DNA from 3 places in the Vibrio limimangrovi genome. Region 3 is predicted to be linked to each of the others. Evidence: predicted binding sites of a transcription regulator. Region 3 holds the regulator's gene; each other region holds the start of a gene.
The links. Region 3 encodes CRP, which controls carbon source genes, mostly activating them, when cyclic AMP is high. Its sites were predicted from a motif close to TGTGANNNNNNTCACA; they were not measured.
Positions count from the first base shown of each region.

Region 1 (10,305 bases), on a different contig from region 3:
CACTGCCACTTGATGATTATCCAGAGTGATCGCTGGTAAGGCGAGATCCTTGTTCACCATCGCGGTCAACTCAGATTCTTCGCTGACTAAGCTACGGTATTCACGTAACAGTTGGCGATTTGGCTCGAGGAAAATCTCACCAGTGTATCCATCCACAATGCCCAGTTTGCCATTGACCACGTCGGTATTGATGTTTGCCCCCATGACAGCAGGGACGCCCAGAGCACGTGATAAAATGGCTGCATGAGAGTTAACACCGCCTTCCAGAGAGACAACCGCCAACAGGTATTCTTTAGGGACTGACGCTAATAACGTAGCAGTAAGCTCATTTGCCACCAGAATAATAGAGCGATCGATAGCCGAGTTTTCTTGCTCACTATTGTGCAAAAAGTAAAGTAGACGCTGGCCTAACTCTCTGATGTCCTGCGCACGTTCACGCATGTAAACATCTGACATGCGCGCAAATCGATTCGAGTACGACTCAACAACCTGACGCAATGCCCAATCAGCCCTGTCCCCTTTCTCGATTTGCTTTTTCAGATCACCACGCAGCATCGGATCATTCAGCAAGTGAGTGAAAAGATCGAAGATAGCCAAAGCGTCTTTGTTGATTTCACTATCAAGCTTTTTACGCATCCGGCGAAAATCATTCAGTGCGCGCTCAATTGCCACCAGCAAGAGTTCATATTCCCGCTCTCTGTCCAATGTTGAAGCAGGAAAAACATCGGACAAACTCGGCTGAGTGTTGTCAAACCAAAACTCGCCGATCGCCACACCGGTAGAAGCTGGTAAGCCTTTTAGGACAGTAGGTTTGGAGGCTAATTGCCAGTGACCAAGACTTTGCGCATGCGCAATGATAACCGCTAACTGAGCCGACAATGTGACAAGGAATGACTCTTCCATCTCACTGAACAAGCGCGGCGTTTTCTGTTGTATGACGAGGACACCCAAAACTTGTTTGCGGTGAATAATCGGTGTAGCAAGAAACGAGTGGAAAATTTGTTCACCGAGTTGAGGGAAGAATTTAAACTCTGGATGTTTGGAAGCTTCAGCAAGGTTGAGCGGCTCAGCACTGCGTTTTACGAGGCCAACCAAACCTTCATTGAAGTTGATATGTATACTATCACCTTCAAAAATAAGGCCTTGAGTCGCCATAAGCTCAAGGCGTTGCATTTCTTCATTGGCGAGGTAAATCGTACAGCACTCTGTGCGAAGGGCAATACAAGTCTCCTTAACCAATATATCGAGTGCCAGATGAACATCTTCAACTCTGGAGACCTTTTCAACTATTTCCCTTAGCTGGCTGAGCATGACTATCCTCTACGTTGCTTTTTTCTTTTCCCTTTCGTTTTTCTTTCTCGAAAAGGCATGGCTAAAGAAGCAAACTCTTTCATTGCACGACGATAAACGTCTCGCTTAAAAGATACCACTTGCCTGACGGGGTACCAATAGCTTACCCAACGCCAACCATCAAATTCAGGGGATTTCCCACGTTGCATATTGATGCATGACTCATCGCATTCCAATCGCAACAGAAACCATTTCTGTTTTTGGCCGATACAAACAGGCTTAGAGTCCCAACGCACCAATCGCTTTGGTAGTTTATACCTTAACCAGTGACGACTTGTTGCAATGATTTTAACGTCTTTTTTCGTTAAACCGACTTCTTCATATAACTCCCTGAACATCGCCTGCTCAGGGGTTTCACCTTCGTCAATTCCACCTTGTGGAAATTGCCATGAGTGTTGCCCGTATCGTTTAGCCCAGAAGACCTGACCATGGTTATTACATATTACAATACCAACATTCAGTCGGTAACCATCGCCATCTATCACTGGCTAACCTCTATGAATAATTTTTTATTACCGTGATTTTTCCACATATCCCCATTACTAGCAAACTTACTGATGTGATATGAGCAAGATTTATTACTTTTCCATCAACATTGGATATCTTTTAGCCTATCAATACTTTATCAACACAAGATTGAGACATTGCCCACATTTATTCACCTTTTCTGTGAATAACTTTGTGAAGAATTCGCTAACAGTAGATATTTTTGTTCAAAACCTTTTCCTACCTTCTTTTTACAAAAGAGAATGAAAAAATATAATTAATTGATAAATATTAGTTTTATTAAAAAATCGATGAAAAAAAGATCTTGCACGCACTGATGATCTTTTCATCAAACTTAGATCGGTTAAAGATCCACCAACCCGCAATTTATCCACACCACACCAGTAGGACTTCATGACATTGCGATAAAATCAAGCCTTAATTCAATACAAAACACCTGTCTATTCATCCAGTCGTGCTTTAGATCCACCTCCACGCCCCTTAGCTTGTGGATAAGTTATGGATTGATCATTATTAATCCACCCAGATGAAATCTTGAACAGTAGATTTTGTTGTAATTTGTTAGACTACGTTTTTTAAATCGATACGTAGTCATTATGAAACCAGAACCACAGACAGAAACGGAACTGATGGAGCGTGCTCACGATATTGCTGGCCTTAGTTTCGCAGAACTTGCAGAAGAAGCAGGCATGATCGTTCCTGACAATTTAAAACGTGATAAAGGCTGGGTCGGTCAACTACTTGAATGGCATTTGGGCGCACCAGCAGGCAGTAAGCCCCAACAAGACTTTTCTAAACTGGGAATTGAATTAAAAAGCATCCCAGTGGGCTACTCTGGCCGACCATTAGAAACCACTTTCGTCTGCGTAGCACCGTTAACTGGAGTGCAAGGGCTAACGTGGGAAACAAGCCACGTACGCAATAAATTATCCCGTGTTCTTTGGGTACCTGTTGAAGGAGAAAGAGAGATCCCGCTTGCGGAACGTCGCGTTGGTAGCCCACTTATCTGGTCACCAGATGAAGCTGAGGAGCGTGTCTTACGTAACGACTGGGAGGAATTAATGGAAATGATCGTACTTGGCCAGTTTGATCAAATTTCCGCCAGACACGGAGAAGCACTCCATCTGCGACCAAAAGCAGCCAACGCCAAAGCACAAACTGAAGCGTACAGCTCAAACGGAAAACCAATAAAAACGTTACCCAGAGGTTTCTACCTGAGAACACAGTTTACTGAGCAAATTCTGTTAAAACATTACATCAACACGCTATCAGAATGACACGGGACCACACCACTTTAATATGAGATGAGTGATAACTCGATATCACAATATGCGGCTACACCACTATCGTTACCGCACTCGTCGTACGCATTGCGCAGCCTCAAATAGGCTTTTTCGAAGCCCAATCGGAGCAGTTCCTCTTTCACCAATTCTAATGATCCGTAATGGATAGGATCCTCGCCGTCTTTTATTGGCTCAAGTTGGTGTTTGTATTCCACTGCTAACAAATAGTCAGAGACATCAGAACAACCTATAACAAAGACTTTAGGCATTTGATAGCTGTTTTTATGTTGACCATGTAACCACATGTCCAATTGATGTTTCTGCATGATCCACCTCCTTAACAACTCGTTTTAAGTGTAGTTAGGGTATGAATGGCTTTCGAGTTCTACAGGTAGTTAAACGCAAATCATTTGCGAGAGAGCCCAAAAATCCCCTATATTGGGATGACCTACTAAAGTTGGCAATTCTGCAAGGAAGTGAAATGCAATACACCAAACTACCGCACTCCTCTCTCGAGATCAGTAAAATCTGTCTTGGAACGATGACTTTCGGTGAACAAAACACAGAAAAGGAAGCGTTTGAACAGCTTGATTTTGCCCTTGATCATGGCGTGAACTTCATCGATACCGCTGAGATGTACCCAGTTCCACCAAATGCAGAGACGCAAGGTCGTACTGAGCAATACATTGGAAACTGGCTGGCAAAATCAGGCAAACGTGAAAAAGTGGTTCTGGCCACCAAAGTAGCCGGGCCACGAACCTTGCCATATATTCGTGAAAACATGAGCTTGAACCGCCGTAACATTCACGATGCGATTGATTCCAGTCTTACAAGACTTCAAACAGACTACGTGGATCTATACCAACTCCATTGGCCACAACGCCAAACCAACTGCTTTGGTCAGCTCAATTACCCATACCCAGACAAACAAGAAGAAGTCACATTAATCGAGACACTGGAAGCGCTGACCGAACTCGTAAACGCAGGTAAAGTTCGATATATCGGCGTATCCAATGAAACTCCGTGGGGCGTGATGTCACTGCTCCGTTTGGCAGAAAAGCACGACTTACCACGCATTGTCTCTATTCAGAACCCTTATAACCTGCTTAACCGTAGCTTCGAAGTAGGTCTATCTGAAATCAGCCACTACGAAGGTGTGCAGTTACTGGCGTATTCCCCTCTCGCGTTTGGCTGTTTGAGTGGGAAATATCTCAATGGCGCAAGACCTGAAGGCGCACGCTGCTCGAGGTGGGAGCGTTTTGCTCGTTACTTTACTCCCCAGGGTGTCAAAGCCACCGAGGCCTATGTCAATTTGGCGCGAGAACACGGCTTAGATCCCGCACAAATGGCACTCGCGTTTGTCAATCAGCGTCCATTTGTAGCATCTAACATCATTGGCGCAACCAATCTCGACCAGCTAAAAGCGAATATCGACAGCATTGATCTTCAACTCAGTGATGAACTTCTGGCCGAGATTCAAGCGGTCGGTACCACTTACTCCAACCCTTGCCCATAAAAGCAATCGGGCTGACCTTCAAGGCCAGCCCGTTTGAACTATTTAAAACGAATCAGTTTTATTACTTAATTTACAGCGTGTTGAGCACAGTAGGATTTACCAGTGGCCAAATAGACAAGCCCAACACGCTATAAATTACGTCGGTATTCGCGCACTTAAAACACGACGAAGATGACGAACTCGACGTTCTACTTTTACAGTATCAGGAACGCTTACTCGTGTTGAACGACCTTCCGCGTCCAGACCAATATCCTTCAATAAGTGCGCATTAGTCCAAGGAATATCATGGGCAGAGCGGCGTACTTTTCGTTGCCATTCTCTTTCTTCACGTTTTAGATCTGCTTTTAAAAGTAAAGCTGCAAGTTTCAAGTAAATAGAGTGACGCATCATAATTTTCTCCAATTATCGATAGTATTCGACTAGGAAAAATAGTGCATAGAGAAACAGGCAGTCTGTATTACTAAGCCGCTATTTTTCCGCAGCCTAGTAAAAAATAAGATAGGTTACGGGTTAATTTTATCTTGAGAGCCAGTGGTATTTTTATCCGCCGCATGAATGAGTGTCGGTGTAATAGAAATACGGTCAGCGCAAGTCGTGGTGTCAACAACGTAGTGTTTCATCTTGCGCCTCCTAGCTTAAAAATTAATCCGTTATGAAGTGATATAACTCATTGAGTTATGGTTAAATTGTAAGCAACAGTGTTCGTTTATCAACCATTTTTTAACCTAACGATTAAAAACAAACCATTGAACTGGTAACTAGTTGCATATTCTTTAAATCGTAAAATATTCATCTAAAAAACTAACAAACTGCAAAGCTTTATAACTCAACTGAATGAATAATAAAAAAGAGCGACTATTGCACGCTCCTTTTTCACTTTTGTCTGTATATCAGATGGTTTGTTCTGTGATCAGGTTGTGTTTATTGAGTAATCGGTACATTGTCGCTCGTGAAACGCCCAACTCTTTCGCTGCATTCGATACCTGGCCAGAGTGAGATTCCAGCACCACCAATAGCGCATCTCGTTCGCTCTTCTCACGAATCGACTTCAAACTGCGCCTGGTATCATTTCTATGCGGTAAATCCAAATGCTGCACTTCAATCACGACACTGTCTGACATCAATACCGCACGCTTGATCTGATTCATCAGTTCACGAACGTTACCTGGCCAGAAATAACGAGTCAGTGCTTTCAATGCATCTTCGGAGAAACTCTTCGCTTGTGAGTTATATTCTTTCGAGAACTCTTGCAAGTAGTAACGGGCTAATAGCGCAATATCACTGGCACGCTCTTTCAAACTAGGCACACCGATACGCAACACATTAATGTAGTGGTAAAGCTCTTCGTTGAAATCACCATTGATCAGCGCTTTTTCAACGTCAGACGAATTCGCAGCAAGGATACGGACATTGACACTTTTCACCCCATCTTGGGTTTCAACCGTGCCCTCCTGCAAAAATCTTAGCAAGTTCAATTGCTGCGCTTTGGAAATAGTGAGAATGTCGTTAAGCAGAACCGTGCCACCATCAGCCTGTTCCAATAAGCTTGGGCCCGTATCGCCATTCGCTGCCACACCAAACACTTCCGTCTGGAATCGCTGCTCATTTAGAGCTCGGCAATTAATTGACATAAACGGTTTATGAGAGCGAGAGGATACTTTATGAATAGCACGCGCGACCGCCTCTTTACCTGTACCACTTTCGCCAGAGATTAGGATACTCACATCCGTTGGACCAATTCGCTTAACCTGATCACGCAGACGTTTCATTGGGATAGATTCACCTATCAAGCCCATATCCAGACAGTTACCGAAACTCGGCCAGACCTTCTTTTCTAGCTTTAACATGCCCAGTTGGTGGCCTATAGTACTTAATAGTTGCGCATCCGGAATCGGCGCGGTGAAAAAGTCGATACAGAAGTTCACAATAAACTGGCAGATGGTATCCACACCAAGCTGAGATTCACGGATGAATGCGAGCCATCGTACATGTTTATGAGAACTCACCAAGTTAGCCAAACCGTTCAAACTAAACTCATCGTGACTAAGGTCGACAATACCAATACAAGGCCCAATATCTTCCAGCAACGCATTGGCTTTACGCAAATCACCGACCTGATGACACTTCCAGCCAACTTGTTCCAGTACAGATAACCAAGGCTCATACGTACCACCTACGACGACAAGCGATCCCGGGATGGAATCCATCTTAAACTGCCCAGCCATTCTTCAACCCTTATTAATTATTGTTGATGTAACTTTCTAGCCACAGACGCAACTTTGCGAACGGGTAACATTATCGAGACTACAACTCTTCAAGTCTGTCTCAATATTAAGACTATGCAATAGATCGCGCTTTGGCGAATACTTATTTGCATATCCGATTGGGTGTTTAAGCTAACCATCTGAATTAATTTAAATAAGAGGCAAAAAAAACCACCCGAAGGTGGTTTTTCATCTCAAATAAATATTCGATTACGCTTGTGGACGCATTGCCGGGAACAGAATCACGTCACGAATTGTGTGCGTATTGGTAAACAGCATGGCAAGACGGTCGATACCAATCCCTTGACCCGCTGTTGGCGGAAGGCCGTGCTCTAGCGCAGTGATGTAGTCAGCGTCGTAGTACATCGCTTCATCATCACCCGCGTCTTTCGCATTCACTTGTGCTTTGAAGCGTTCGTCCTGGTCTTCTGCATCGTTTAGCTCAGAGAAACCATTTGCAACTTCACGACCACCGATAAAGAACTCGAAGCGATCAGTGAAGAATGGGTTGTCATCGCTACGACGTGCAAGTGGAGAGATATCCGCCGGATAGCCAGTGATGAAAGTCGGTTGAATTAGCAGAGGCTCAGCCGTTTCGCCAAAGATTTCTTCTAGCAACTGGCCACACGTCCAGAATGACTCTACTTCAACGTGAACTGATTTCGCGATTGATACCATAAGCTCACGATTTTGCAGATCTTCTTCAGTCAGCGCCTGAATTTTCTCGTGATCCGGGTTGTATTGCTTGATAGCTTCAAACATGCTCATACGAGCGTAAGTACCACCAAACTCAACCATCTCTTCACCGTAAGGCATTGATGTTGAGCCCAGAACTTCCATTGCCACTGTGCTTAGCATTTCTTCCGTTAGATCCATCAGATCTTTGTAGTCAGCGTAAGCTTGGTAGAATTCCATCATAGTGAATTCTGGGTTGTGACGAGGAGACAAACCTTCGTTACGGAAGTTACGGTTGATCTCGAATACGCGGTCAAAACCACCAACAACCAGACGTTTCAGGTAAAGCTCTGGTGCAACACGCAGGTACATATCGATATCAAGTGCATTGTGATGAGTCACGAATGGACGCGCTGTCGCACCGCCAGGGATCACGTGCATCATTGGCGTTTCTACTTCCAGATAGCCTTTTGAGCTCATGAAGTTACGAATCGCAGATACCAGTTTAGAGCGAACGATGAACGCCTTACGTGAATCTTCGTTAACGATTAGATCAACGTAACGCTGACGGTAACGCATTTCCTGGTCAGTCAGACCGTGGAACTTTTCAGGTAGAGGACGCAGTGCTTTCGTTAGCAGCTCGTACTCTTCCATGTTTACGTATAGGTCGCCTTTACCAGACTTGTGCAGAGCACCTTTCACACCGATGATGTCACCGATATCCAGACCTTGGTATTTTTCTTTTAGCGCTTTCTGTACATCTTTTGCAGCGTAAGCCTGAATACGGCCAGAAGTCTCTTGAATTACTAGGAAAGGCCCACGTTTCGCCATAATACGGCCAGCAATTGCAACAACATGGTTAAGCTCTTCTAGCTCTTCCTTCGTCTTCTCACCGAACTCTTTTTGAAGGTCGCCCGCTAATGCGTCACGACGGAAGTCGTTTGGGTGGCCGTTTGCTTTGCAGCTCTTACGGATCTCATCCAGTTTCGCGCGGCGTTCAGCAATCAGCTTATTCTCTTCTGGTGTAGAGGCTTCTTGTGCGTTGTCGTTTTGAACAGCATCAGTCATTTTTCGATGTATCCCGTTTCGATTTGAATGTCGGTGAAAAGCTTAAAGGCCTGATTTAAGGCTAGCTTCAATAAATTTGTCTAAATCGCCGTCAAGAACCGCTTGGGTGTTACGGTTTTCAACGCCGGTACGTAAGTCTTTGATACGCGAGTCATCCAGAACATATGAACGAATCTGGCTACCCCAACCGATATCAGATTTCGCATCTTCGTTGGCTTGCTTCTCAGCATTCTGTTTTTGAAGCTCAAGCTCAAACAGTTTTGCACGAAGCTGTTTCATCGCCTGATCTTTGTTTTTATGCTGAGAACGATCATTCTGACACTGAACCACAGTATTCGTTGGAACGTGGGTGATACGTACCGCTGATTCCGTGGTGTTAACGTGCTGACCACCCGCACCAGACGCTCGGTAAACGTCGATACGTAGATCCGCAGGGTTAATGTCGATAGCGATGTTTTCATCAATCTCTGGGTAGATAAACGCAGACGCAAATGAAGTATGACGACGGCCGCCTGAATCGAACGGTGATTTACGAACTAAACGGTGAACGCCCGTTTCTGTACGTAGCCAGCCGTAAGCATAATCACCAGAGATACGAACTGTTGCTGATTTCAGACCCGCAACCTCGCCCTCTGACACTTCGATAACTTCGGCTTTAAAGCCTTTTGCTTCAGCCCAGCGCAAGTACATGCGTAGCAGCATGTTGGTCCAGTCTTGGGCTTCAGTACCGCCCGAACCCGCTTGCAGGTCGATGTAGCAGTCAGAGCTATCGTGATCACCAGAGAACATACGACGGAATTCAAGCTGCGCTAGTTTCTCTTCCAGATCAGCAAGTTCTGGTTCGATTTCATCAAACGTTTCTTGATCTTCTTCTTCAACAGCAAGCTCCAGAAGACCATCAACATCTTCTACACCTCGCTCAAGTTGATCAATAGTTTCAACAATCGCCTCTAAAGATGCACGCTCTTTACCTAGTGCTTGTGCGCGTTCAGGTTCGTTCCATACATCTGGCTGTTCTAGTTCTGCGTTTACTTCTTCTAGACGCTCTTTCTTAGCGTCGTAGTCAAAGATACCCCCTCAGGACATTTGTGCGCTCAGACACGTCCTGTAGACGGTTTTTAATTGGATTGATTTCAAACATGTTTACTCAACATTTTAGAATAGAATTTAACCGAGGAATTCTACTGAAAAATGTGACGGAGATACAGGAAAATTTCGAATGAGAGTGCAGATTGCGACGAGATGCAATACGGCCTCTACGCTCAAGAAGGCCGTACCCGATATCTAAGAAGAACTTAGTGCTTACTTAGCTTCAATATGATCGATCATAAGTTGCAGGGATTGATTGCCACGGAATTCATTCACATCCAACTTATACGCTAAACGTACGGTTTTGACAGAGGCATCCGGCCATCGACGTAAATCGACATTGAACGCAATACCGTCAATCATCACATTGGTTGGATGACCTTTGTAAAGCGGTTCCAACATCAGTTTAAGGTGCTTTTCACCCACCAGTTTTTGATGTAAGACCTTAAACTCTCCATCAAAAACCGGCTCAGGAAACGCCTGACCAAAGGGCCCTCCAGAGCGTAGGAGTTCAGCGACATGCATCGAAAACTCTTCTGGTTTGAGCTCACCA
Region 1 is NZ_JBSUGF010000011.1:228,429-238,733, reverse strand. Features, by position in the region: gene ptsP (phosphoenolpyruvate--protein phosphotransferase) at 1-1,311, opposite strand, end outside; gene rppH (RNA pyrophosphohydrolase) at 1,314-1,835, opposite strand; gene mutH (DNA mismatch repair endonuclease MutH) at 2,454-3,134, shown strand; gene ACWYU8_RS16405 (DUF6482 family protein) at 3,152-3,466, opposite strand; gene ACWYU8_RS16400 (NADP(H)-dependent aldo-keto reductase) at 3,622-4,656, shown strand; gene ACWYU8_RS16395 (DUF1127 domain-containing protein) at 4,792-5,043, opposite strand; gene vpsR (cyclic-di-GMP-binding transcriptional regulator VpsR) at 5,547-6,881, opposite strand; gene lysS (lysine--tRNA ligase) at 7,131-8,663, opposite strand; one part of gene prfB (peptide chain release factor 2) at 8,706-9,728, opposite strand; one part of gene prfB (peptide chain release factor 2) at 9,730-9,804, opposite strand; gene recJ (single-stranded-DNA-specific exonuclease RecJ) at 9,966-10,305, opposite strand, start outside.
Region 1: the regulator CRP is predicted to act here: its motif matches at 1,988-2,003, upstream of rppH (RNA pyrophosphohydrolase).

Region 2 (10,305 bases), on a different contig from region 3:
CGGAATACAACACCATTCCTCATCACAACGGGATTGTGAAAGCCGATTGGATGGAGGGCAACGGTCTGAAAATGGGTGATTTTCAGCATTTAGACTTTGGCTTTGATTTTTACGCACCACAAAGCATGCAAACGACAGATGGTCGACGTGTGATGTGCGGCTGGATGGGGTTGCCTGACGAAGTGGATCAGCCAAGCCGCGATAACGGCTGGGTGCATCATCTTACAGCGATGAGAGAAATAAATTATCGAGATGGTACTCTATATCAGTGGCCAATTGCGGAGATGGAATCCCTGATTGAGTCTTCTTCTGAGCTAACACTTAACTCAGATGGTCTGAGCATCGGAACGAAGTGTTTTGACCTGAGCATTACACTAGAGTGGGGTGATGCACTGAACCTGTTTGAAAGCGCTGAGCAGAAGTTCGTTTTACAAGCAGACGCTGAAAAGTGCTGTTTGGTTATGGATCGCTCTCAAACGTTGAACCGTGCGCAAGATACGATTCGTGAGCTGCCATTAGACAGCGAACGTATTGAGCTGCGTGTTCTCGCCGATAACTCTTCGGTTGAAGTGTTTGTAAATGGTGGTGCTGCGGTCATGACGTCACGTGTGTTTACTAACAAAGATGCAATGCGAATCTCAATACAAGGTGATGAGAGAAAAGCAACTTTACACCGATATAAAGCGGCGAAAGCGCCATTTAGTCAATCATAAGTAATGACCTCTACAAAAATCCCCGCACGTGCGGGGATTTTGCTAATGGTCATTTGTTTTAGACCTTAAATGTAAGCGAGCAAAGCTTCTTGAGTCGGTAATGCTGTCATCGCCCCTTTTTGAGTCGTGGCTAACGCACCGCAGCCATTCGCCCAATTTACTGCAGCATGAATAGTGTCTTTATTCGCCCATTCTGCTTGCTGAGCTAACTTAGCGAGCAGGCCACCAACAAATGCATCACCAGCCCCCGTCGTATCGACAGGTTTAACCGCTCGACCAGAGATCAGCTCTTGCTCACCGGAAAATACGACCAACGCACCTTTGGCACCTTGTGTGATTAATACAAGCGTATTACCGAAAGGTTTGATCGCTTCCAGACCAGACTCTAATGAATTCGTATCGGTTAAGAAAAGCAGTTCATCGTCAGAGAACTTCACCACGTCAGCGAGTTCGATGGCCTGGCGTACCACTGGTTTAAGTTGACTTGGGTCTGTCCACACTTCTGCACGAAGGTTAGGATCAAAGCTGACAAAACCGCCGGCTGCTTTAATGTCTTGCATTGCTTTAAGCGTACTACTACGGCTTGGTTCGTTTGCAAGAGCAATAGAGCAGACATGTAACCAGTCCCCTTGTGAAAAGTCGGGGATATCTGCAGGAAGCAGGAACTGATCTGCACTTGGTTTTACCATAAACGTAAAGCTGCGTTCGCCTGAGTCATCCAAATCCACGATAACGGTTGATGTCCGATGATCTTCATCAAGCAACATAAAGTCGGTGTTTACAGACTCGTTTTTGAGCGTTTCCTTCATAAATCGACCTAACGGATCGAGTCCAACGCGACCAAAAAACGCAGTGTTACCCCCTAAACGCGCTATAGCTACCGCAACATTAGCGGGTGCGCCGCCTGGGCATTTTAGATACGTGCTGTCGGTATCCGGAATCAAATCAACGACCGCATCTCCAGTCACCCAAATTGTGCTCATAACTTATCCTTTAAACTACATAGAATCACTGAGAGTATTTTTAGCTAAAACGATTTAGCTAATCAATTGAAATTCATTTAGTAGAGTGAAAATAGGCAATGATTGTGATCTAAACCAAGCTATGGAGAGGATAAGTTGCGATCATGGTAACTAAGTCGCAATCATGGTAGCAAAAGGGATGGTTTTCACTATGTACCCAGATATCATGGCTCGCAACGTAGTTAAGCTATGATCGGAACAAATTAATTTGAAGAAGAAAAAACTGAAGTTGGCGGATATTGCAGAACTCGCTGGAGTATCTAAGTCCACCGTCAGCTTTGTCCTTAATGGCCATGCGAAGAAGCATCGTATTAATGAAGAAACGGTGAAACGAGTTCAAGCCGTGGTCGATGAGCACAATTACGCACCAAGCCTCTACGCTCGTGCACTTAAGGCAAGTCGTACTTATACCTTAGGTCTCGTGATACCTGATCTAGCCAATATGGGATTTGCTACGACAGCTAAATTACTGGAGAAGCGGGCCCGTAGCCATGGCTACCAGCTTTTAATCGCTTCTTCGGAAGATAATCCTGAGCTGGAGAAAGCCGCAGTTCAGAGTCTGCTGGAGAGGCAAGTTGATCTGTTGATGGTCGCGACAGCGATGACTGAAGATACGTTTTATCTTGAAGTCACTCAACAGACCCCGGTAATACTGTTTGACCGTATTTTTGAGTCTACCTCGTTAACCACGATCAAAACTGATGCCTACAGTGCGACACAACAGGTGGTAGAAAAACTTTGCCAGCAAGCAGAAGAATGTGCGTATTTAGGCGGGCAATTAAATCTTTCACCAAGTAAAGACAGATTCTCGGGCTATCAGGCGGCGTTGAATGCAACTGGCATAACGCTGGATTTGGCTTTGGTCAGACATAAGGATTATCAGCCTGAATCTGGTTATGCAATGTTGCAGGAGATTCACCAAGATATTGGGCGTCTGCCGACAAGAATATTTGTTGCTTCTTATTCCATTCTGGAAGGCGCGCTGCGCTATCTGACTGAACATCGGTTGCTGGATGAAAATATAAAAATAGCCACATTCGATAATTCAGCAATGTTGGACTGTTTGCCGATAAAAATTGATTCAATCGAGCAAGACTGTGAACTTATTGCGCAAGCCTTATTTGAGCAAGTCGCAGCGTTAGTTGATTCGTCAGAACGTCAAGCGGAACATCTGACTCTTCCCGCAAAGTTACATTATCGTAAGTGAATCTCTTGCCTCATTACGAAAGAGACAAAGTGTAAGTGAGCAAAAGCGGTAGGGTTAAGATGCTGAAAAAATTGCCAAATAACACCATCGAAGCAACTTTCATTGGTTCTATATTCAGCCGCTCTGCGAATAAATAATTCATAACGGCAGGCGGTAACATGGTGAAAAGTACCATCATTTGTAACTGCATGGTAGGCAGTGGAATGAACCAGTAGATTAACGCAAACGCGACTGCTCCCGTTACCAGTGATTGTACTGTACAGATCACACCAATTCTTAGGCCATCCAAGCGTAAGTTACACATCTGTGCACCAAGAGAAAGTAACATGACAGGTACAGCCGCTTGGCCTAACAAGGCGGTTGCTTCATATAGGGGAGTCCACGCCCCGATTCCAGATAAGTTCAGACATAATGCGAGAGAGGCCGAAAAAAATATTGGCATTTTGATGATTTGCTTCAGTGGATTACCGTTGCTCAGTAGCATTACTCCCAAACTGACATGCAAACAAGCTGATACAACAAACAGCAAAACCGCTGAAGAAAGCGCAACATCTCCGAATGTGTAAGTAAACAGAGGAATAGCTAAGTTACCACTGTTACGGAACATATGTGGGGGTGCCCACGCTTTAAAGGTTAACCCAGTCACTTTACAGATAGGTATCATAAGTAAACCCGGGGCTAAAACAGCGATAACGGCGGCGAAAAGAAGAGGCCCCTGATCCGCATCAAGCGGCATGCTGACAAGCGAAGAAAATACCAACGCAGGGGTAAATACATCAATGTTGATTCGATTGATTGGGCGGAAGTCGGGTTTGATATGACGACCAACCAAGTAACCTACGCCAACAAGAGCAAATACAGGAAAAAGAATATTAATGACTTGATTTATCATGACCGCTCTTAAATAGACGTTAAAAATGAGTTACTAAATGAACCTGAGTTCAAACTATCAACCTTTGTATGCTGAGTCATCGAAAAACAGCGAGAATCTTGGGGTGAATCAAGCTTTAAAACGAAGAACTGGCGGTAGCTGGAGAAAGGTTGGGACAAGTAGGTTTGGTGCCTAGCTACGTACAAATTACTGAAATATCGACAACTTTTATGTCAGAAAATTGTAAATTAGTCTATGCGTGATATATTTATCAAATAGGGAAATTAACTAAATATAGGTAAGATTATGGTCAATTTAACTGCTTGTTATTTGTATTTAAGATTTCTCTAAATAAAAAGCGCTAAAATATCGGTATTTAACAATAATTTATACAGCTGTAATCCATTTAATCGTAAAGAAAAAAGTTGGCGAAAATCATAAGCTTGTCATACACTTCCTGATGTAACCCCGATATGTTGTTGAATTGGTAGGGTAAAACTGCTCTGGCGCTACACTAGGTAGCATTGTTAAACATAGCTTTGAGGAAAGTTTTATGGCGCTCACAAAAGCCGAATTGGCAGAAAACCTGTTTGATAAATTGGGATTTAGTAAACGGGACGCCAAGGAAACGGTGGAAGTGTTCTTTGAAGAAATTCGTAAGGCACTGGAAAGTGGCGAACAGGTAAAACTGTCAGGTTTTGGAAATTTTGATCTTCGTGACAAGAACGAACGACCTGGTCGTAACCCGAAAACCGGTGAAGATATTCCAATTACTGCTCGACGTGTCGTTACCTTCCGCCCGGGCCAGAAGTTGAAAGCTCGCGTAGAAAATCTTAAGAAAGAACAGTAAAGCAATCAAATCGATCACGGCCTGATCGTGGTCATTTGTTGTGTGTGCATATAGTGTCGGCATACAAAAGAAAACCACCGCAATGCGGTGGTTTATTATTTTCAGAGAAGATGTTTTGCTAAGCAGCTTCTAAATGCGTGGTTAAGTAAGGCTGCCATGCTTGTTGGTACAAGTTCTTCGCTTGACTGCGCATGGTTCTCACTGATGCCATTTCAAATTCAGTCAGGCTACGTTTTTCCATTGTCGCTTGTCGTTCAAGTTTCTGAATTTTCTCATATAAGTCGTGTTCCGGACCGTTTTTCACATCCGCAATGGCTTTCAAATGGATTTGTACTTCTGCAATTAGGTTTGTTTTCGGTAAACGAACCAGTAAGTTTAAATCTCGGTAACCCGATGGCCCCGGTTTTTTAAATCGGTTTTTGACTTTAACAATCGTCGTTTCACGTTCTAGTGTTTCGTAGATTGAAACTAAACTGGCCACATCTTCTGCCACTATTGTCGCACGTGCGAGGTCAGTAATTCGTTCCACCTGACCATCAAGTTCGTGAGCGATCTTTTCCTCTGCTCGTTGTTTGGATTTTACGCCGGCAAAGTAAGGTTGGGCGTCGTTGAGAAGGGCCGTACTTTTACAGATGGTCTCAAGTTCGAATTGAGCTTGATGTGCTTTGCTGTAAAGAATATCAAAATCAGAGTATGGCTGAGTTGGGTATGTGTCTAGTGGTTGAATACCATACAAGCCACTTAGGCTATGTTTGAATAACTTTGGACATACCTCATTTTGACTGGTCGTCCGGTTTTGTTCGTTACTTGGCGCAGGAATAGCGGCGAATGCAGGTGCACGGCTTAGTACCAAAAGCATCAATGCTGCTGTACGTAAAAATAAGCTCATTCACTCTCCTTAACTTGCTTGCACTTAGAAAATGGGGGACATAGAAGTCGCTAAGTTTGCAAATCAGGTTGTTATTTATAAATGGGGGATCTTTTGAAACATTCCAAGGTTAACTCTCACGTTTGCAGTGGAATTATGCGTTAGATCACCATTTATATTTTCATTGTTCTGTTAATTAAGCGTCAGTATCGTTTGGTTTATCATGATTGCATCCTAGCATTTGAGGATTAACTAAAGATGAACAGCATAGACAAATTCGAAAAAATCATTAGTCTTATCGCACAAAATGAAAATCAGCTGACAAGTAGAAAGTAAAATGAGAGACCCAGAATTTTGGCACAGCAAGTGGGCCAGCAACAAAATTGGATTTCACCTGGAAGATGTAAATCCATTATTGCCTCAGCACTGGCATCTTACGAATCCAAAACGCGAAGATACCGTGTTGGTTCCGCTCTGTGGTAAATCTGAAGATCTAGTATGGTTGGCAACCAAACATGACGAGGTTACTGGCGTCGAGTTAAGCCAAATTGCGGTGCGTGCTTTCTTCGCTGAGCATTTTTATACCCCAACGGTAACGCAATTAAATGGCAGGCATGAGCTGTACCAGTTTGATGAGCTCTCAATTTATACCGGGGACTTTTTTAGTGCTCCTATTTCTCAAGCCGATATCGTTTATGATCGCGCTGCATTAGTTGCACTCCCGCAAGATATGAGAGAAGAGTACGCAACTCGTTTAAAACAGCTTCTTAATCCGGGAGGTCGTATTCTGCTTGTGACACTAAACTACGTTCAGGAAGAGATGGCTGGCCCTCCATTTAGTGTACCGGTAAATGAGATAGAACAACTATTCTCTGGTTACAAAGTCACTTGTCTGAACGTTGATGAAGCCGATGAAGATCACCCGAAAATTGCAAAGCAGGGGCTGAGTCGTTTTTCTGAAGAAGTGTATTTAATCGAAGCGCTGTAACTTTTAATGTTGTAGGCCGTTACTTGCCCAGAGATACAAAAAAGCGCAGCTGACTATTTAGTAAAGTACGAATAGTCGCTGCGCTTTTTGTTATTTTAGACGCCTAAATGGGGCATTTAGTAAATGATATTTACTTTTGATGCGCTTTCTACAGCATCCTGGACAGACTTTTCTATAGTCTTACGACGAGTAAGTACGACACCCAAACGACGACGGCCGTCGATTTCAGGTTTGCCAAATAGACGAACTTGCGTCTGTGGCTGTGCTAATACTTCAGACAGGTTATCGAAACGAATATTCGTTGAAGTGCCTTGTCCCAGTATGACTGCTGATGCAGAAGGTCCGTATTGAACGATTTTGTTAATTGGCATACCTGTAAACGCGCGGACATGAAGCGCGAACTCAGACATTTCCTGTGAAATCATGGTTACCATGCCGGTATCGTGTGGGCGAGGAGACACTTCGTTAAAGATAACTTTATCGCCTTTCACAAATAGCTCCACACCGAAAATGCCGTAACCACCCAGAGCATTAACCACTTTCTCAGCAGTGAACTCAGCCGCTTTTATCGCGTTCTCAGACATTTCTTGTGGTTGCCAAGATTCACGGTAGTCGCCATCTTCTTGGCGGTGACCGATTGGAGCACAGAAATGTACGCCATCAACCGCACGTACTGTCAGTAGCGTGATCTCGTAGTCGAAATCGATGAAGCCTTCCACGATCACACGGCCTGCGCCAGTACGACCGCCTTCCTGTGCATAATTCCACGCTTTTTCGATGTCGTCTTCTGTTTTGATAACGCTCTGGCCTTTACCAGATGAACTCATTACTGGTTTAACGACACATGGGATACCGACGAATTCTACTGCCGCTTTGAAATCGTCATAGCTATCTGCAAATTTGTAAGGAGAAGTGGCAAGATCAAGCTCTTCTGCGGCTAAACGGCGAATGCCTTCGCGGTTCATGGTGAGTTTAGTCGCCTTTGCAGTTGGAACTACATTCAGGCCCTTCTCTTCAAGCTCAACCAGTTTGTCTGTCGCGATAGCTTCAATTTCCGGTACCACGTAAGCTGGTTGTTCTTTGTTGATGATCTCTTCTAAAGCTTGGCCATCTAGCATATCAAGCACGTAGCTGCGGTGAGCGACTTGCATCGCTGGTGCATTCGCGTAACGGTCACAAGCGATGACTTCTAAACCAAGTCGTTGGCATTCAATTGCTACTTCTTTACCAAGTTCGCCTGAGCCTAAAAGTAATACACGGGTAGCATTCGCGCTAGTTGCGGTACCGAACATATTGTTCCCTTACAAAATAAAGTGATGAGACAAAATTTTCAGGGGATCATACTGAATTTTTCTCGCAAAGCAAACGTTTGCTTCCGGCTTTTTCACAATAAAAAAGCTCTACATCTTGTAGAGCTTCGATCGACATTATTGTCGGTGTTACACGTTAACGAAACTGAGCGGAATATCCGGATTCAGCGCTTCTAACGTCGATTGTGTATCGGCTAAGTGGCTAATCTTGCCTTCAGAATTTTCTACCAAAGCCGCTGCTGTAATTTTATCGAACGTTTCGCCAGCCAGAAGTACCTGAATCAGCGCCACTTGCAGAGGTGGAAGGCTTGGGTTGAATGCGGCATTTTCTGCGTAGGCACCCTGAATAATACGCCCGTCAGCAAGCTCTAATGCTAAGCCGCTTAGGTTGTTCGTGTATGGGGCATGACTCATGTTCATTGCATCAACGGCTTTTTGAATCAATACATCGTCATCATCACATCCAAACTGATGCTTCACGTCTGCCATTAAACCAGATGTGATCCCCAAATCTGCAGGGCCAAACGCTTCAGGAAGGTATTCGTGTAGCGATTTTTCTTCACGCTCTGGTAGCTGTACCTTTAACTCTTTCGCGGTAGACAGCTCATTCATAAACTGACGGCAGTGACCGCAAGGGCTGAAGTTAATTGTAATGTTTTTTAGACCACGTTCGCCTTTCATCCAGGCATGGCTGATTGCAGATTGCTCTGCGTGAACGGTTTGTCCTAACTGAACACCAAGGAACTCCATGTTTGCACCAAAGTAAAGGCGACCTGAGAGACCGCGAACAATCGCGCCAACATAGAATTCAGAAATCGGAGCGTAAGAATAGGCTGCGGCAAAAGGAAGCAGAGCAACACGTAGCTCTTTATCTGATAAGCCAGTAGCGGAAAGTAACTGCTCGAACTGCTGAACTGAAAGAGTGGCATCAAAATCGTCGGCAAGGACGATAGGAGCAAGTTGGTTTGAAAGTGCTTCAGGAGCGTTTGATAGCGCTTGTTCAATGCGACTTTTCATGTTGAATCCTTGTTAATGCATGGACAATTATTCTAAGCAAAGGAGAGAAATGTTCAGTGATTTATATCACGTTTAATTATGCAATAATTGTGCTTGTTACATAATTAGAGTGATGTCACACATGTATTCGATTGCGCAGCTGCTGAGTGTAAATTTCGTCTCATAACTATATCAACTCATGCACATATACCCAAGAAATGGGGGAATGAAAACGCTTTCTTATTAGCTTTGGTTTTACGGTTTTGAACTGTAGAGGAAAAGAATGGGAAATGAAGGGGGCGACCTGCCGTAGGGACAGGCAGGTCGCTGATACTAATTATTGATATAGCCAGACAGCCAGAGCGAAAAAGCTTGGTGCCAGAACAGAAGTGATAATACCGCAGAGAACCAACGCCAGAGATGAAAATGCCGCGTCGGCCGGTTGTTTCTCTACACAGGCTGCCGTACCGAGTGCGTGTGACACGGTACCCATGGTAAGGCCTCGGGCGATAGGATGCTTAATGCCAATCAGGTTATAGATCGGGTAGGCGACGATGGCACCCAGCAAACCCACGAGAAGAACTAAGATCGCAGCAACAGCGGCTTCACCACCGAGGTGGCTGGAGATTTCCATTGCGATAGGGGTTGTCACGGATTTACCCACCAAGCTGGCGATCAAACTAATCTCAGTATGAAATGCTACGGCGATTAAGGTTGTCGTCAGCATTGACATCACACTACCCACAACACAAGCGAGTGTAATGATACGCCAGTTGGCCTTAATTTGTGGCAGCTGCTCGTAAAGTGGATAAGCAAGCGCGACAACCGCTGGTTGCAGTAAGAAACTGAATATCTGGTTGTCGGCGTAGTAAGTGTCAAACGGCACGTCCAAATAGGTTAACAATGGGATAATGACCGCAATGCTGATAAGTAGCGGGTTTACAAGGGGATTATTTGCCTTGACCGCAATTTTCCGGGCGATCAGGAAAACGACAATAGTGAGTAAAATCCACATATTAGTGTTTCTCCTTAAGCAAGTAATCTAACAGCAACGCAAGACTGACCAGAACAATCAGGGTACCACCTACCGCGCTAGCAAGAATTGACCAGGCGTTAGCGAATAAGAGGTCGAAATGCTGCATGAGGCCAACACTGACTGGGACAAATAACAAAATCATGTAGCGAATAAACAGAGTCGCCCCAGGTTTGACCCATTCCACTTTAACGATGCCAAGCACCATACTAAAAAACAAGATGATCATGCCAATAACACTGCCCGGGACGGCAACGTCAGTGAACTTTTGGATAGTAACCCCAATACCAAGCGATCCCATGATGAGAAAGAGGGAAATAAGCAATTGAACCAGTTGTAAGAATCGATCTTTTATCATTTTGATAGCATATTGAAACGACAAGTGCACCTGATGGTGCCCTTGGATTAAGTAATAAAATTAAGAGGCTAGGCTCTCAACGTAACGGT
Region 2 is NZ_JBSUGF010000008.1:259,403-269,707, forward strand. Features, by position in the region: gene ACWYU8_RS11885 (glycoside hydrolase family 32 protein) at 1-713, shown strand, start outside; gene ACWYU8_RS11890 (aminoimidazole riboside kinase) at 779-1,696, opposite strand; gene ACWYU8_RS11895 (LacI family DNA-binding transcriptional regulator) at 1,944-2,942, shown strand; gene ACWYU8_RS11900 (AEC family transporter) at 2,956-3,834, opposite strand; gene ihfA (integration host factor subunit alpha) at 4,367-4,663, shown strand; gene ACWYU8_RS11910 (RelA/SpoT domain-containing protein) at 4,782-5,552, opposite strand; gene ACWYU8_RS11915 (thiopurine S-methyltransferase) at 5,869-6,519, shown strand; gene purT (formate-dependent phosphoribosylglycinamide formyltransferase) at 6,636-7,811, opposite strand; gene cdd (cytidine deaminase) at 7,959-8,846, opposite strand; gene ACWYU8_RS11930 (CidB/LrgB family autolysis modulator) at 9,163-9,840, opposite strand; gene ACWYU8_RS11935 (CidA/LrgA family protein) at 9,842-10,216, opposite strand; gene sbcB (exodeoxyribonuclease I) at 10,277-10,305, opposite strand, start outside.
Region 2: the regulator CRP is predicted to act here: its motif matches at 8,951-8,966, upstream of cdd (cytidine deaminase).

Region 3 (10,305 bases):
GAAACACCTGCTCTGGAACGCAGCGCATTAGAATATGTCATTGATGGCGATCGTGAATTTCGTGATCTTGAAAAACAGCTCGCAGTAGCCGAAGAAAAAGACAACGGCACACTGGTTGCTGAAATCCACGGTAAGATTGAAACCATTGGTGGTTACAGTATCCGTGCTCGCGCTGCTGAGCTACTTGATGGCTTAGGGTTCAGTCAGGATCAGATGAGCTGGAGTCTGACTCAGTTTTCTGGTGGCTGGCGTATGCGCCTCAATCTGGCTCAAGCGCTGCTTTGTCGCTCTGATTTACTATTGCTCGATGAACCGACCAACCACCTGGATTTAGATGCGGTCATGTGGTTAGAACGCTGGTTACAGAACTACCCAGGCACGCTTGTCCTGATCTCGCACGACCGTGATTTCCTCGACCCAATCGTTGGACGCATCATTCACATCGAGAACCAGCAATTAAACGAATACACAGGTAACTATTCATCGTTCGAGAACCAGCGTGCGCAGAAAATGATTCTGCAACAAGCGATGTACCAAAAGCAGCAGAAACAGATGTCGCATATGCAAAGCTACATCGACCGCTTCCGCTATAAAGCTTCCAAAGCTCGTCAGGCACAAAGCCGAATTAAAGCACTGGAACGAATGGAGAAAGTGTTACCTGCACAGTTTGATAACCCATTCAGTTTTGAGTTCCGTCAACCAGCAGCACTGCCAAACCCAATCATGATGATGGATGACGTCTCTGCGGGTTACGGCGACAATTTAATTCTGGAAAAAATTCGCCTTAACCTCGTTCCGGGTAGCCGAATTGGTCTTCTGGGCCGCAACGGCGCGGGTAAATCAACCCTAATCAAATTGCTTTCCGGAGAACTGAAAGCGCAAGGTGGCGATCTGACCTACTCACAAGGGGTGAAGATTGGTTACTTTGCTCAGCATCAACTAGAAACTCTGCATCCTGAAGAAACTCCACTGCAGCACATGATGCAAATCGCCCCAGATCAAACCGAACAACAACTGCGTGACTACTTAGGTAGCTTCGGTTTCCAAGGCGATAAAGCACTAGAAAAAGTGGCCCCGTTCTCAGGCGGCGAAAAAGCACGTTTGGTCTTGGCATTAATTGTTTGGCAAAAACCAAACCTATTGCTACTCGATGAGCCTACCAACCATCTTGACTTGGATATGCGTCAAGCGCTGACCATGGCACTGCAGACTTTCGAAGGCGCGATGGTGATTGTCTCGCACGACCGCTACCTGCTGCGTGCCACAACCGATGACTTGTACCTTGTCCATGATCGCCAAGTTGCTCCATTCGATGGTGACTTAGTTGATTACTACAAATGGCTTACTGAGCAGCAAAAAGCAGAGCGTAAAGAAGCGCAAGCGGCACAACCTGCCAAAGATTCAGCCAACAGCGCTGCTGCAAAAAAAGAGCAGAAACGTCGCGAAGCAGAATTCCGTAAGCAAACCGCACCAATTCGCAAAACGCTGACACAATTAGAAAATAAAATGGATAAGTTAGGCGTAGCACTAGCAAAAGCTGAAGAACAATTGGCGGATAACTCACTTTATGAAGCCGAAAATAAAGCTAAACTAAATGAAGTGTTGGCACTTCAGGCATCGAGCAAGTCGGAGCTTGAAGAGGTAGAAATGGAATGGATGTCTGCTCAAGAAGAACTGGAGCAGATGGAGCTCGAGTTTAACCAATGACAGATAAACACGCGGAATACACTCTAACCTTAGAACACCTGTGGCAATTCAGTCTGCAGTTTTATGGCGTGCGAGAAGTAAAAGAAGCGTGTTTATCATTGCAAAACAATTATCACGGCAACGTGAATCTGCTACTGCTGCTCCGTTGGCTTGACGAGCAGCAGCTCATTTTCCAAGAAAAAGACTGGCATCTGGTACAGAGCTGTATTGGCCGCAGTGAAACGTTACTGCACTCTTTTCGCGAACTGCGACGTCACCTCAAGTCACAGGTAAACGATGCTTTATATCGAGAAACTTTGCAGTTTGAACTGCAACTTGAGAAGCAACAGCAATCCGATCTGGTGGACTGTATTAACTCCCTCTCCCTGATAGCCAATGAAGGCGATCCACTCACGCTCAGATATTGTCGCCAGCTTGGTGGTGAGCACTTGCAACACGCTTTTGCCATCCCGGTACCAAACATTCATCCGCCAAAACATCCATAAATCTGTAAAATACCTATACTACTTGTAAAGGATTATATTAATAAGTTCTCCAAAAGATGATGGGGAACGTGCAAGAGCAGTAAGGTATGACACAATTTTTTGCAGCCGCAGGGATGAAAAACCCGCATATTCAGACCCTTCTCCCACGCTTTATTCGTAAAAAAGCGCTGTTTACTCCTGTCTGGCAGACACTGGATACTGAGGATGGTGACTTTCTCGATCTCGCCTGGAGTGAAGACCCAAACAAAGAACCCGCTCAACGCAAACCAATTTTCATCCTGTTTCACGGCTTAGAAGGCTGCTTCTACAGTCCTTATGCCAATGGGTTAATGAATGCCTTTGCGCATTCAGGCTGGCTCTCTGTGATGATGCACTTTCGAGGCTGTAGTGGTAAGCCAAACAAAAAGGCCCGAGCATATCATTCCGGAGAAGTCACGGATGCGCGTTATTTCCTGGAGCATCTTGAGCAACGTTTTCCACATAACCCCAAAATCGCGGTTGGTATTTCCCTTGGCGGCAATATGCTGGCGAATTATCTGGCGCAATACCGCGAAGATCCTATATTGAAAGCGGCAACCATAGTGTCCGCACCACTCGATCTAGCCGCCTGTGCTAACCGGATTGAACAAGGTTTTTCCAAGGTATATCGACGTTATTTACTTTCTTCACTCAAACGCAACGCCTTACAAAAGCACAAACTTCTGCATGGCGAACTGGCGCTCTCTTACAACTCGATCAAACGCGTGACGCGCTTGCAAGAGTTTGACGATTTGATCACTGCGCCGCTGCACGGATTTAAAGATGCTCACGACTACTACACCCAATGCTCTGGCTTGAGCAAATTGCAGCAGATCAAACTGCCGACCCTGATTATTCATGCCAAGGACGATCCCTTTATGACCGACGAGGTCATTCCAAAATTCGTCCTGCCAGACAACATCGACTATCGCTTGTACGAACATGGCGGTCATGTTGGTTTTATCTCTGGCTCAGCATTAAAGCCAAAGTTCTGGCTGGAAGAAGCACTACCTTCCTACTACCAGTGCATCGCTGCCGGCCACCTTTCTGCTGTTTCAAAACGTAAGACACAGTAAACTGCAACCCCATCATAAAATTTCGAGGTATTTATGATCATTCCCTGGAAAGACATTCCGCCGGATACGCTGGAAAATCTGATTCGTGAATTCGTTCTTCGTGAAGGAACGGATTACGGCACGGTAGAAGTATCCCTGCAAGATAAGATCGATCAGGTAAAGTCACAATTAGAAAAAGGTGAAGCTGTCATTGTGTATTCTGAACTGCATGAAACTGTAGATATTCAAAGAAAAGCAAAGTATTAATACCTTTTCCTAACGCCCTCACATTTTACCGTACCCCAGTCGATGACAAGCAGTTGTTACGTGCTATAGTGGGTTATCAATTGTGCAGTAGGCACCTGCTGCACCTTAAAGGAACAACTTTCGACAAGGTTTGTCATGTCAGCTAAACACCCAATTATTGCGGTTACCGGCTCATCTGGTGCCGGTACAACTACTACATCTGAAGCCTTCCGCAAGATGTTCAATATGATGAACGTCAAACCGGCATGGGTTGAAGGTGACAGCTTCCATCGCTTTACTCGCCCGGAAATGGATATCGAAATTCGCAAAGCGCGTGAGCAAGGCAGACACATCAGTTACTTTGGTCCACAAGCCAATGACTTTCCCGGCCTGGAAAAGTTTTTCCAGCAGTATGGCGAAAACGGAACGGGTAGCATACGTCGCTACCTGCACACATTTGATGAAGCGGTCCCATACAATCAAATGCCAGGGACTTTCACTCCTTGGCAGGATTTGCCAGAGAACAGTGATGTACTTTTCTATGAAGGCTTACATGGTGGCGTTGTCGATGGCAACGTGAATGTGTCGCAGCACGTCGATTTTCTGATTGGCATGGTACCGATCGTAAACCTTGAGTGGATCCAAAAGTTCGTGCGCGATACGCGTGACCGTGGCCACTCACGCGAGGCCGTCATGGACTCCATTGTTCGCTCAATGGATGACTACCTGAACTTCATCACTCCACAATTTTCACGTACTCATATTAACTTTCAGCGTGTACCAACAGTGGACACCTCAAACCCGCTCAACGCGAAAGGCATTCCAAGTTTGGATGAGAGCTTTGTGGTGATCCGACTTCGTGGTATCAAGAATGTCGATTTCCCATATCTTCTGGCCCTGATTGATGGTTCGTTTATGTCGCGCCACAATACAATCGTTGTACCTGGCGGAAAGATGAGCTTTGCGATGGAGCTGATCGTTAGGCCTATCCTACAACAACTGATAGAAACAGGAAAAATTGGCTAAAAATCTCGCTTTCGTAGTGTTTACTTTTCATACCGTGATCATGTGCACAGTTTTGCGTACAAAATAGCAACCATGGCACGATTAAAATCAAGAAATCATCCTAGAAAAAGGATACTATTTCTTACCGAAACACAAGATAGCTTGCAGCATATAAAAAGTGCTCTTATTCTAGTAAACCTGATTCAGGCTTAGCTAAAATATGGATAGCGCAAGCGTACCCTGCAGAGGAAGTGAGATATTATGGTTCTAGGTAAACCTCAAACCGACCCAACATTAGAGTGGTTTCTTTCACACTGTCATATTCATAAGTACCCATCAAAGAGCACGCTAATTCACGCGGGCGAAAAAGCGGAAACTTTGTACTACATCGTTAAAGGTTCTGTTGCGGTTCTTATCAAAGACGAAGAAGGTAAGGAAATGATCCTTTCTTACCTAAACCAAGGTGACTTTATTGGTGAACTTGGTCTATTCGAGGAAGACCAAGAGCGTACAGCTTGGGTTCGAGCTAAATCTCCTTGCGAAGTGGCTGAGATTTCTTTCAAGAAATTCCGTCAGCTTATCCAAGTAAACCCGGACATCCTAATGCGTCTTTCTGCGCAGATGGCTCGTCGCCTTCAAGTAACTAGCCAAAAAGTGGGTGACCTAGCGTTCCTAGACGTAACTGGTCGTATCGCTCAGACGCTTCTGAACCTTGCAAAACAACCAGACGCGATGACTCACCCAGATGGCATGCAAATCAAGATCACTCGTCAAGAAATCGGTCAAATCGTTGGCTGTTCTCGTGAGACTGTAGGTCGTATCTTGAAGATGCTAGAAGAGCAGAACCTAATCTCTGCGCACGGTAAAACTATCGTCGTTTACGGTACTCGTTAATCTCTGATAAGAGTAACGTAAATCAAGAAATGAAAGCCACCAATGACAACATTGGTGGCTTTTTCTTTAGGTATGGAAAAACATGTTGTTAGCCGAAATGCTAACTGTTGGTGCTCTCAAAGATTTTATCTGCAGAAGCTGCAACGAATCCCGGATAAAGTTCACCATTAGCCATTGGGTAACGTTTAGCAAACTCGTAGAAGCCACCAGGAATAATCTCTGAGCCCTCGGTAAAGTTAACCGGCACTTTATCCGCCATGGTGGAAGACTGCTCAAGCAAAACCTCTGGCGAGCCCTTAACTTCTCCACCTGATTCGTTAATCACAAATCCAGCCTGGCGTAGGTGATCATTCACTTCTTTGACTTCATCGTGCTGGTTTAACTGATTCACACTGACCGTAAAGTGGTTGGCGCCGTAACCATGAGCCGCTAGCCAGGACGCGTATTCACTCTCTTTCGCCAGAGCCTGATAATCAGCAAAACTTAGATCCCACAAGCGACCGCCATGCAAAAATGCACTATCTGCTAGTTTATCTGCATCGACTTGTGCCACCAGCTTCGCAACAATCGCTTGAAGCTCCGGTGAACACTCTTCAACTTTGAGCTCACTGATAAAGACTTTTGGCTGTTTTGGATCTGGGTGCTCGTAGTGCTTAGCAACGAGTTTCTTGCTTTCAAACACATAATCACCACACGCCTTGTAGCCGATCGCTAAGAACGGCTTAGCCAGCGTCTCGATGCCAAGAGGCTCAACATTGAATGTACGCAGAGCAATATGATCGTTGATTAACAGCTCATCTTCCTGAAGAAGCTGATGAACTTTAGCAGCAGAAGGACATAGACGTTGAATGTAGTCTTGCCATAGTGATTCAAATAACACATCAGGGGTCATAACGGCTCCTTGTTACGAGAGGTAGGGTAAGAGTGTTGGCGGCTCCTTCACGGCCTTAACGGCAGAACGAGCAGCCTAACCAGTGATGGAATGTCAGTCAGTCGCACACTCTTTATCATTTTTCGCCTGCTAACCCCATTAAGACTCCATACTTTAATGATGCGTCAGCAGGCCTGGCCACAGTTCATCGCCGTGGCCCTATTATTGAAACTTAAAGCGTGACACCAGGGCTCAATGTCGCTGGTAGTTCAGTCGCGCTACCTTCCATTGATGCCATTGGGTAAGCACAGTAATCCGCGGCGTAAAATGCGCTTGGGCGAAGGTTGCCTGATGCACCAGGACCACCAAATGGCGCGTCACCACTTGCACCTGTCAATTGACGATTGCGGTTTACAATGCCAGCTCGAATGTGGTCAACGAAGTATTCCCATTCTTGGTCATCGGTTGAAACCAAACCAGCTGATAGACCAAAGCGAGTGTCATTAGCCAGTTCTACTGCCTTTTCCAAGCCTTCGTAACGCACTACCTGCAGTAGCGGACCGAAGTACTCTTCATCAGGTAGCTCAGCAATATTGGTGACATCGATAATGCCCGGAGAAACAAATGCCGCTTCACCTGCTTTGGCTAAAACCAGACTCTCTCCACCTAATGACTGTAGGTTTGCTTGAGCATCAAGGATGAACTTCGCCGCTGCCACAGAAATTTGCGGCCCCATAAACGGCGCTGGTTCAGCGAACGGCTGATCAACGCGGATATTATTGGTCGCTTCAACCAATCTAGTAATTAGCGCATCGCCTTTCTCACCAAATGGCACGTACAGGCGACGAGCACAAGTACAACGCTGGCCTGCACTGATGAATGCTGATTGAATGATGGTGTAGACCGTTGCATCTAAATCGCCGTAGTCCTCAGAGATAACCATTGGGTTGTTGCCACCCATTTCCAGCGCCAGCATCTTGCCAGGTTGACCCGCGAATTGGCGATGTAGAATATGACCAGTGTTTGCACTACCAGTGAACAGTACGCCATCGATACCTTTCGCATCAGCCAGAGCAATGCCTGTCTCTTTGGCACCTTGAACCAGGTTAATCACGCCTTTAGGCAAACCAGCTTCTTCCCACAGCTTCATCGCCACCTCACCCGTCCATGGTGTTTGTTCTGATGGCTTAAATACCACGGTGTTACCCGCCAAAATTGCAGGAACGATGTGACCATTTGGAAGGTGACCCGGGAAGTTATAAGGGCCGAATACTGCCATTACACCAAGTGGACGATGGCGCAGGACTATCTGGTTACCTGCTGCTTCACGAGTCGCTTCACCCGTGCGTTCATGGTAAGCACGAATCGAAATGGCAATTTTACCCGCCATTGCAGCCGCTTCAGTGCGAGTTTCCCAAATAGGCTTACCCGTTTCTTTAGCGATCACTTCAGCAATCTTTTCGCTGTTTTCTTTTACTTTTTCTGCAAAAGCAAGCACGATCGCTTCACGTTCTGCGAATGGACGATTTTTCCACTCTACAAAAGCAGCTCGAGCCGCGGCTACCGCTTGGTTAACCTGTTCAGCAGTCGCACCCTTACCTCGCCAAATCACTTCTTGGTTGTACGGAGACAGAGAGGTGAACTCTTCACCCTGACCTTGTACCCACTCACCTGCAATCCAATGTGTCATTGTTACTATCCTTAAAGTCTGTCTTCTATTACTGCGGTAGAAGGCGAACGAAGTCCCCTTCCTCAACCAATAGTGCATCCGCGAGTTCTGGCGCAAGTACGACACTCTTGCTCTCTGCGTCATACGCCGCTTTTGCCGCTGCGGCACGGAAGTTTTCGAACGATGAGTTACACATCAAGAAATCTTGTGTGCTGTTGTGAGATGCGATTTTTACGCGAGCGCGGAATGAATGACGCACCGATTCGATATTACGTATGTCACACTCAACCGTTGGACCTGCATCAAAAATGTCTACGTAACCACGGTTGGTAAAGCCTTCCCGCTCTAGTAACTTCAATGCTGGACGAGTTTTGTCATGAACCTGGCCGATGACAGCCTGTGCTTCTGGGCTAAGTAAGTTGATGTAGATTGGCAGCTTCGGCATTAAGTCAGCGATGAAGCCTTTCTTGCCAATACCAGTCAGATAATCCGCCAGAGTGAAATCAATCGAGAAGAAGTGCTCTTGCAGCCATTGCCAGAATGGAGAATTACCGTTGGCATCAGAAACACCACGCATCTCGGCAAAAATGGTCTGAGAGAAGCGCTCGGGATGTTCTGCCATCATTAAGAAACGACATTTTGACATCAGACGACCATTCAGGCCGTGGCGAAACTTCTCACGCAAGAAAAGAGTACAGATTTCACTGTTACCCGTGTAGTTGTTACCAAAGGTCAGCAGCTTAACAACATTGTTTACGCCTAATTTTGGCGATGAATGCACAACTTTGCTGATGTGGTAAGAATAGAAAGGCACATCCCAACCGATAGATGCTTCGATCCCGGTGGTGCCTGCTACTTCATCCGTTTCAGAGTCAAAACCCACCATCAGGTAACCTTCGTCACCAGGTGCAGTTACGTCATGCTTACCAAAGCTGTACTCTGAGTGTTTGATTCGATTGGTTAACAGTTCTTCGTTAACCGGTAGAGATGTAAATCCGTGACCAGACTCAACCGCACAAGTGTGCAGAGCGTCATAATCTGACATCGCGATAGGGCGAACTACTAGCATCAATACTCCCTCCAGATGCAAGAAAATCCTAACTATATTGATTATATTTTAGGAAAATTCCCCCCGTCAGAGATCCTTGACGGGGGTTAATACGTTGGCGTTTTATTTGTTGTACCGCTTACACTAAAGTCGCGATAGCTTTATCCAGTTTCGCCAAACCTTCTTCAATTTCTTCTTTTGTAATAACCAGTGATGGTGTGAAACGGACTACGTTAGCACCAGCAATCAGTACTAGAAGACCTTCTTTACCAGCAGCGACGAGTACATCACGTGCGCGACCTTGCCATGCTTCGTTTAGCGCAGCACCTAGCAGTAGGCCTTTACCACGAACTTCTGAGAAGATGTTGTATTTCGCGTTAATCTTTTCCAGACCTTCACGGAACATCGCTTCACGCTCTAAAACACCCGCCAGAACTTCAGGTTTAGTGACTTCGTTGACTACTGCTTCTGCGACCGCACAAGCCAGTGGGTTGCCGCCGTAAGTAGAACCGTGTGTACCCACTTTAAAGTGTTCAGCCAGTTTCGCTGTCGTTAGCATTGCGCCGATAGGGAAACCACCACCAAGTGATTTAGCCGTGCTTAGAATATCTGGAGTAATACCAAGACCTTGGTATGCGTAGAAGTGACCTGTACGACCGTTACCCGTTTGTACTTCATCAAAAATCAACAGTGCATTGTGCTTGTCACAAAGCTCACGAACGGCCTGAGCAAATTCTGGAGTTGGAGGCACGATACCGCCTTCACCTTGTAGTGGCTCCATCATCACTGCACATGTGCGGTCTGAAATGTGCGCCTGAAGTGCTTCAATGTCGTTGTATGGTAGGTGTGTTACATCACCTGGCTTAGGACCAAAACCATCAGAGTAAGCTTCCTGACCGCCAACGGTTACGGTAAAGAACGTACGACCGTGGAAACCCTGTTTAAATGCGATAATTTCTGATTTTTCTGGACCATGTACATCAGCAGCGTAGCGACGAGCCAGTTTTAGTGCCGCTTCGTTCGCTTCTGCGCCAGAGTTAGCGAAGAAAACGCGCTCAGCAAAGCTCAATTCTGTCAGCGTTTTAGCCAGACGAAGAGCAGGCTCGTTAGTCATTACGTTACTTAGGTGCCAAAGCTTGTTACCTTGCTCAGTTAACGCTTCTACCATCGCAGGGTGACAATGACCCAGACAGCTCACCGCAATACCACCAGCAAAGTCGATGTATTCATTACCTTCCTGATCCCAAATACGTGAACCTTTACCTTTCACAGGGATCATTTCCATCGGGTTATAACAAGGCACCATT
Region 3 is NZ_JBSUGF010000022.1:25,635-35,939, reverse strand. Features, by position in the region: gene ACWYU8_RS21275 (ABC transporter ATP-binding protein) at 1-1,707, shown strand, start outside; gene ACWYU8_RS21270 (TIGR02444 family protein) at 1,704-2,192, shown strand; gene ACWYU8_RS21265 (hydrolase) at 2,279-3,286, shown strand; gene ACWYU8_RS21260 (YheU family protein) at 3,320-3,532, shown strand; gene ACWYU8_RS21255 (phosphoribulokinase) at 3,668-4,537, shown strand; gene crp (cAMP-activated global transcriptional regulator CRP) at 4,778-5,410, shown strand; gene ACWYU8_RS21245 (2-oxoadipate dioxygenase/decarboxylase family protein) at 5,511-6,302, opposite strand; gene astD (succinylglutamate-semialdehyde dehydrogenase) at 6,514-7,971, opposite strand; gene astA (arginine N-succinyltransferase) at 8,000-9,019, opposite strand; gene ACWYU8_RS21230 (aspartate aminotransferase family protein) at 9,138-10,305, opposite strand, start outside.